2 regions of the Paraburkholderia yinzeri genome follow, and region 1 is predicted to be linked to the other one. Evidence: predicted binding sites of a transcription regulator. Region 1 holds the regulator's gene; the other holds the start of a gene.

Region 1 (3,884 bases):
TCGCTGTTCGTATCGGCCGGGTCGTTCAATTCGACCGCCGCGAGCTTCCACGAAAACAGGCCATGGCGTTGCAGGACGGCGGCGTAACGCTCGCCGCTCGCGCTGCGCTGCCAGGTCACGACGAATTCATCGAGGCTGCGGTAGCCGGCCGTGGTCTGAGGCCGTGGCGCCGGCTGCGCGTTTTCAGCCGGGGCGGCCGGAGGCGTCGGGGCGGGCGGATTGGCGGGCGCAGGAGCCGGTGCCGCAGCGGGATTGCCTGCCTGGGGCGGCTGCTCGCCCGGCTTTCCGGTGGGCGGCATGCCATTGAGCAGCGCGGCGACGCCGTCCGGTGTCGCATACGCGTCCACGAGCGGGCCGATGAGGGCCGCGCCAATCACGGCGCCGAACAGCAGCAACGGGTTACTGCTGTGCTGCGCCGCGATGCGCCGCTGAAGCAGTTTGCCAACCTGCTGCTTCAAACTCGCGCGCAAAGCCGGGTAGTCGACATATTCGCTGAGCGTGGCCGCATCGCGCGCATCGGCGGCGGCCTTCAGCCGATCCAGCGCGACATAGGGCGACGCATAGCCGTAGCCCAGCGCGGCGACGAGCGCCAGCGCGACGAGCACGACGGCGACGGGTTTGATCCAGCGTTTGTTCGAAGCGGATTCGGTCATCATTCAGGTCGGGAGTGATGGGACACGTCCTGTTGACCGCGCCGGCGCCGAAACGATCCCGAAGCTTCTTGCCGGACCTTCCCCCACCGCCTTCACGCGCCCTGTGTTACCGGGCGAGCGCCGCCGGGTCGGCCTGTTCGGCGATGCAGCGGTCGATCATGCGGCACACCGCATCCATGGTTCCCACCATGATCAGCCGCGAGGGGCCGTGATAGACGCGCACCGGCGCGCGGCGATCCGGCTCGGCGTGATTCAGGCCGCTGTTGAGCGAAACGCGCGCGAATGCGGGCTGTGCGGATGGCAACGATGGAAGGTCGACCGGAGTCGCGGCCGCACCGGCGGCGGACTCATAATCCGCTGCCTCGAAGAGCGAACCGGACAAGGCGGCGGCCGTTGCGCGCGCATTGCGCGCGGCGCAGTCGGCGAGGCCGCGCAGATGGCGCAGGCGGCCAAATTGACGAAAGGGCAGCAGACGGGCAAGACGTTCCATAACTCCCTCCAGACAGTGTTCGGATTATCAGAATTCGGTGGGGCGGATCAGCCCGACTGCGATGCCTTCCAGCGCAAATTCGGCGCTGCTGGCCTCGACGAAGATGTTCTCGTAGTCGGGGTTTTCGGCAATCAGTTCGAGGCCGTTCGGCCGGCGCTTCAGGCGTTTGACGGTGACGTCGTCGCCAAGGCGCGCCACGATGATCTGGCCGTCTTTCGCTTCGCTTTTCTTTTGCACCGCGAGCAGGTCGCCGTCGAGGATGCCGGCGTCGCGCATCGACAGGCCGCGCACCTTCAGGAGGTAGTCGGGCTTGCTCGAGAAGAGCGCGGGGTCGCACGCGTAGTGCTGCGAGATGTGCTCCTGCGCGAGGATCGGGCTGCCGGCTGCCACGCGGCCGACGAGCGGCAGCGAAAGCTGCATGATGCTGGCGTGCGGCAGCGTGAACTGGTGCGGGAGGTCGTCCGGACCCGGCATGAGACGGATACCGCGCGACGCGCCGGCGGCCAGTTCGATCACGCCCTTGCGCGCCAGCGCGCGCAGATGCTCCTCGGCGGAGTTCGCGGAGCTGAAGCCGAGTTCGGCCGCGATTTCGGCGCGGGTGGGCGGGAAGCCCGTGCGCTCGATCGCGCGCCGGATCAGATCGAAAACCTGCTGCTGTCGTGCGGTGAGTTTGGTCATGGCGCCACTGTATGGATAGACAGGTGACTGTATTTTTATACAGTATTCGACGCTTTTCAAGTGTTACTTGAAGTTCTTCGTTCGGCCGGCGCCGGAACGTGCAAATCCCGCATCTGCCAGGACGACAGCAGCGTTATGAGGTCCGGTCAGCTTTCCTTAGCACAATTGGATATGAAAGAATAAGAAAACATCATTTTTACTCATTTAAGCAAATTGTTAGACTCCGCTGCATCGTTAGCTGCAATCACGCACGACAACACGGAGAAAGCGGATGCGTAGTGGGAATACGGGGAACGCGGGAAAAAATGGCTGGTTCAGGACGCTGGCTGCAAGACTCCTGATCGGTGCGGTGCCGCTGGTCGGCATGGCTATGCTGATGCCGGTTGCCCACGCGGAGACTTCGCTCCTGAACGTTTCCTACGACCCGACACGCGAGCTCTACCAGGACATCAATAGCGCCTTCATCAAGGAATGGAAGGCGAAGACCGGCGAGACGGTCACGATCAGGCAGTCGCACGGCGGCTCCGGCGCGCAGGCGCGCTCGGTGCTCGACGGGCTGCAGGCCGACGTCGTCACGCTCGCGCTCGCTTACGACATCGACGCCCTTGCGAAGAAGGGCCTCGTCGCCGCCGACTGGCAAAAGCGCCTGCCCGACAACGCCTCGCCGTATACCTCCACCATCGTGTTCCTCGTGCGCAAGGGCAATCCCAGGCACATCAAGGACTGGGGCGACCTCGTGAAGCCGGGTGTTTCGATTGTTACGCCGAATCCGAAGACTTCGGGCGGCGCGCGATGGAACTATCTCGCCGCCTGGGCGTATGCGCTGCACCAGCCGGGCGGCAATGAGGCGACGGCGAAGGCGTTCGTCACGAAGCTCTACAAGAATGCGGGCGTGCTCGACTCGGGCGCGCGCGGCGCGACGACGAGCTTCGTGCAGCGCGGCATTGGCGATGTGCTGATTGCATGGGAGAACGAAGCGTTTCTTTCGCTCAAGGAGTTCGGGCCCGACAAGTTCGAGATCGTGGTGCCGTCGGCAAGCATTCTGGCCGAGCCGCCCGTTGCCGTGGTCGACAAGGTGGTGGACAAGCACGGCACGCGCAAGGTGGCCGAGGCCTATCTGCAGTTCCTCTATTCGGAGGAGGGCCAGGAAATTGCGGCGAAGAACTTCTACCGCCCGCGTTCGGACAAGGTGCCGGCGAATCTCACGGCGAAGTTTCCGAAGCTGAAGCTGTACACGGTCGAAGACACCTTCGGCGGCTGGGCGAATGCGCAGAAGACCCATTTCGCGGACGGCGGCGTGTTCGATTCGATCTACGCGCCGCAGTGATGTGGCCGTGATGCAAACGCCGCGGCCGCATTTTGCGGTCATCGACGAGCACGCCTCGAAGGCGCGCTTTTTGGCGCATGGCGCCGCAGCAATCTGAAAGAGCCACGAGCATGACGACGTTTCGATTACGCAAGCCGAGTGCGCTGCCGGGATTCGGCCTTACGCTCGGCATTACGGTGGCTTACCTGAGTCTCGTGGTGCTGATCCCGCTTGCGTCCACTTTCCTCAAGACCGCGACGCTCGACTGGGGGCAGTTCGTGCGCGCCGTGGCGTCGCCGCGCGTGATCGCGTCGTACCGGCTCACGTTCCTCTCGGCGCTGGGTGGGGCGCTCATCAACGCGGTGTTCGGTTTTTTGCTCGCGTGGGTGCTCGTGCGCTATCCATTTCCGTTCAAGCGCATCGTCGATGCGCTCGTCGATCTGCCGTTTGCACTGCCCACCTCCGTGGCGGGCATTTCGCTCGCGGCCGTCTATGCGGGCAATGGCTGGATCGGGCAATTTCTCGAGCCGCTCGGCCTCAAGGTCGCGTTCACGCCGCTCGGCGTGCTCGTGGCGTTGACGTTCATCGGCCTGCCGTTCGTCGTGCGCACCGTGCAGCCCGTGCTGGAGGATTTCGAGCGCGAACAGGAAGAGGCCGCCGCCTGCCTCGGTGCCTCGCGTTGGCTCACGTTTCGCCGCGTCGTGCTGCCCGCCGCGCTTCCCGCGCTGCTGACGGGATTCGCGCTGGCGTTCGCGCG
Region 2 (3,884 bases), 800 kb from region 1:
CTTCTTTTGCCAGACAGCGCGGGCGCGGACAAGCTCGGTCTCGCGCAACTGCGCGCTCACCTCTTCGATAAGCGTGTCGCCGACGGCGTGGCGCTTGAGTTCGCCGACGATGCGCGTAGCGCCAAGACGGGCGGCGCGACGATGGATGATGCTTTCGGCAAAGCGCGCGTCGGAGAGCCAGGCCTCGCGGACGAGCGAATCGAGCAGGGCCTCGAGTTCGTCGGCGTTGTCCGTGTACGGCATCAGCTTGCGCGAGAGTTCCGCCCGGCTGTACTCGCGGCGTGAGAGGTAAGCGAGCGCGCGGCCCTTGAGAGAGGGGCCAGGGCGCTGGGATGCGGCAGGCGCGCGTTCCTTGCGGGATTCGGAGGTGCGTTCGAACCTGGTGCCAGGAGTAGCAGGGGCGGCAGGCTCGCCGCCCCTCGCGGCCGAACGAGCGGCGCGTGCGCTCGACGTGCGTTCGAAGCGGTCTGCCTGCGGCGCATCGTCGGCCGATTCGAAGGCCCCGAACGACGACTCGAACTCATCGAAAGCGGCGCCGAAAGGTCCGCCAAACTGGGCGTCGATCGGACCGCCGGGCGCGCCAACCTGCTCGAAAGGCTCGTGCGGACCGCCAGGCGCGCGCGGATCCCGCGGGCGACCCGCTTCGGTTGGCGCCGGTGGCGCCGATGCGGACCGGCCCTTGCGGATCACGACGGATTACTCTTCTTCGTCCGCGATTTCGACTTCGTCGGAATCGTTGACGCCGGCGGGCATCGCGCTCACGCCGAGCGACTCGCGGATGCGGTTTTCGATCTCGCGCGCGATGTCCGCATTTTCGCGCAGGAATTCGCGCGCGTTGTCCTTGCCCTGGCCGATGCGCTCGCCGTTATAGCTGTACCACGCACCTGCCTTGTCGACGATCTTGGCCTGCACGCCGAGGTCGATGATTTCGCCCTGACGCGAGATGCCTTCGCCGTAGAGGATGTCGAACACGGCCTCGCGGAACGGCGGCGAAACCTTGTTCTTCACGACCTTCACGCGCGTTTCGCTGCCGATCACTTCGTCGTTCTTCTTGATCGAGCCAATGCGGCGAATGTCCAGACGCACCGACGCGTAGAACTTGAGCGCGTTGCCGCCCGTGGTGGTTTCCGGGTTGCCGAACATCACGCCGATCTTCATGCGAATCTGGTTGATGAAGATCACCATGCAGTTCGTCTTCTTGATCGTGCCGGTAAGCTTGCGCAGCGCCTGCGACATCAGGCGGGCCTGCAGACCCGGCAGCGAGTCGCCCATTTCGCCTTCGATTTCGGCCTTCGGCACGAGCGCCGCGACCGAGTCGATCACGATCATGTCGATCGAGCCCGAGCGCACGAGCGCGTCGGCAATTTCGAGCGCCTGCTCGCCCGTGTCAGGCTGCGAAATGAGCAGCTCCGGCACGTTCACGCCGAGCTTCGAGGCGTACTGCACGTCGAGCGCGTGTTCCGCGTCGATGAACGCCGCCGTGCCGCCGATCTTCTGCAGTTCGGCGATCACCTGGAGCGTGAGCGTGGTTTTACCCGACGATTCCGGACCGTAGATCTCGACCACGCGGCCGCGCGGCAGGCCACCCACGCCGAGCGCGATGTCGAGGCCGAGCGAACCGGTGGAGACCACCTGGATGTTCTCGACTGCCTCACCATCGCCGAGTCGCATGATCGACCCCTTGCCGAACTGCTTTTCGATCTGCGCGAGCGCGGCGGCCAGCGCCTTGCTCTTTTCAGCAGTCAGCCCAGCCGAGCCTTTCTTGCTATCTTCCATGAATCGTCCTTTGCTATGATGAACGGCGTCTCGTGACGATGCGCGAGCCCCCTGGTTGGCTTACGCGCACGAACGCAGACACTGTATAAAAAAACAGTGGTTTTAGCAAGCCCCAAGCTTGCCAAAACCGCGAAATTTCGGGAGACCGCCACGCGCCGCGCAAGCCCGGCGCGGGCCTGGAGACCTGGCGAAGGCGCCGGCGCACCATGCGAATTCTCATTGCCGAAGACGACAGCATACTCGCGGATGGTCTCGTTCGATCACTCCGCCAATCGGGCTATGCCGTTGATCACGTGAAGAGCGGCGCGGACGCCGACACCGCGCTCTCCATGCAAACCTTCGACCTGCTGATCCTCGATCTCGGCCTGCCGAAAATGCCGGGCCTCGAAGTGCTGCGCCGCCTGCGCGCGCGCAACTCGAACCTTCCGGTACTGATCCTCACCGCCGCCGACAGCGTGGACGAGCGCGTCAAGGGCCTCGACCTCGGCGCCGACGACTATATGGCCAAGCCTTTCGCGCTCAATGAGCTGGAGGCGCGCGTGCGTGCGCTCACGCGGCGCGGCGCGGGCGGCGGCCCGACGGTCGTGCGCCACGGCGCGCTCTCCTTCGACCAGGTCGGCCGCGTGGCGCGCATCAACGACCAGGTGATCGATCTTTCGGCGCGCGAACTGGGTCTCCTCGAAGTGCTGCTGCAGCGGCCAGGGCGGCTGGTCTCCAAGGAACAGCTCGTCGATCATCTCTGCGAATGGGGGGAGGAGGTCAGCAACAACGCCATCGAGGTCTATGTGCACAGGCTGCGCAAGAAGGTCGAAGCGGGCGGCGTGCGCATCGTGACCGTGCGCGGGCTGGGCTATTGCCTCGAGAAGGAACAGGGCACGCCGAACGGCACCGCGGCCACCCCGGCCGCCGGGACGAACGCGCCGCCGGCCATGCCGGCCAGCCACTACTTCAAATAGCCGGGCGGGAAGATGGCTGAGCCCGCCCACGCCACGCGCTCCGCGCCGCCAGCCGACACCCTCGACGACAGCGCGCGCGACGCCCGCTACGCGAACCCGTTCGCCCCGCCCGACGAAACCGAGGCCGCCGCCCAGACGCGGCCTCGCTCGCTCTTCGGCGAGATCCTCGACTGGATGCTCGCGCCGCTCCTGCTGCTCTGGCCGATGAGCATCGCCGTGACCTATCTGGTCGCGAAGTCGATCGCGAACGGGCCCTTCGACCGCGCGCTCGAAACCGACGCCTATGTACTCGCGCGCCATATCCAGCCCGTCAACGGCGTGGCCGAACTGTCGCTACCCGCCGCGGCGAGCGAGCTAATCGGCGCCGACAACATCGACCGCACGTTCTATCAGGTGCTGGGCGGCCGCGGCGAACTCGTCGCCGGGGACCGCGACATGCCGTTGCCGCACGAGGACGACCGGCCGCCGCCGGGTCTCGTCGAATTCCGCGACGACACGCTGCACGGCATCGACATTCGCGTCGCCTACACGACGGTGGCGCTGCCGCAGTCGGGCAGAGCGCAACCGGTGCTCGTCCAGGTGGCGGAGACACTCGACAAACGCCGCCAGCTCGCCAACGACATCATCAAGGGCGTGATCCTGCCGCAGTTCGTGATCCTGCCGCTCGCGATCGTGCTCGTGTGGTTCGGGCTCTCGCGAGGGCTCGCACCGCTGCACGCGCTGCAGTCGAATATCCGCATGCGCCGGCCCGACGACCTCTCGCCGCTGGAGGCGCGCCGCGCGCCGCCCGAGATCGAGCCGCTCGTCACGTCGTTCAACGATCTGCTGACGCGCCTCGAACAGAACATGGAACTGCAGAAGCGCTTTATCGCCGATGCGGCCCATCAGATGAAGACCCCGCTCGCGGGCCTGCGAACCCAGGCCGAACTGGCGCTGCGCCAGGACGTCTCGCCCGAGGTCCATCGCTCGCTCGAGCAGATCGCGACCAGTTCCGAACATGCCGCACGGCTCGTCACGCAACTGCTGGTGCTTGCGCGCGCGGAGAACCGCATCTCGGGACAGATCTTCACGCCCGTCGACGCGGCCGAAGTCGCGCGTCACGCCGTGCGCGACTGGGTCCAGCCGGCCCTCGCGAAGCGGATGGATCTTGGC

The links. Region 1 encodes LexA, which represses DNA repair genes until DNA is damaged. Its sites were predicted from a motif close to ACTGTATNNNNATACAGT; they were not measured.
Region 2: recA (recombinase RecA) is a predicted target of LexA. The motif match lies at 1,857-1,874, and genes of this name have one in related genera.

The regions. Positions count from the first base shown of each region.
Region 1 is NZ_JBFOCJ010000001.1:2,234,102-2,237,985, forward strand. Features, by position in the region: gene WJ542_RS10665 (DUF2939 domain-containing protein) at 1-653, opposite strand, end outside; gene WJ542_RS10670 (hypothetical protein) at 760-1,143, opposite strand; gene lexA (transcriptional repressor LexA) at 1,171-1,821, opposite strand; gene WJ542_RS10680 (sulfate ABC transporter substrate-binding protein) at 2,093-3,148, shown strand; gene cysT (sulfate ABC transporter permease subunit CysT) at 3,259-3,884, shown strand, end outside.
Region 2 is NZ_JBFOCJ010000001.1:1,433,178-1,437,061, reverse strand. Features, by position in the region: gene recX (recombination regulator RecX) at 1-690, opposite strand, end outside; gene recA (recombinase RecA) at 697-1,776, opposite strand; gene WJ542_RS06865 (response regulator transcription factor) at 1,983-2,732, shown strand; gene WJ542_RS06860 (sensor histidine kinase) at 2,745-3,884, shown strand, end outside.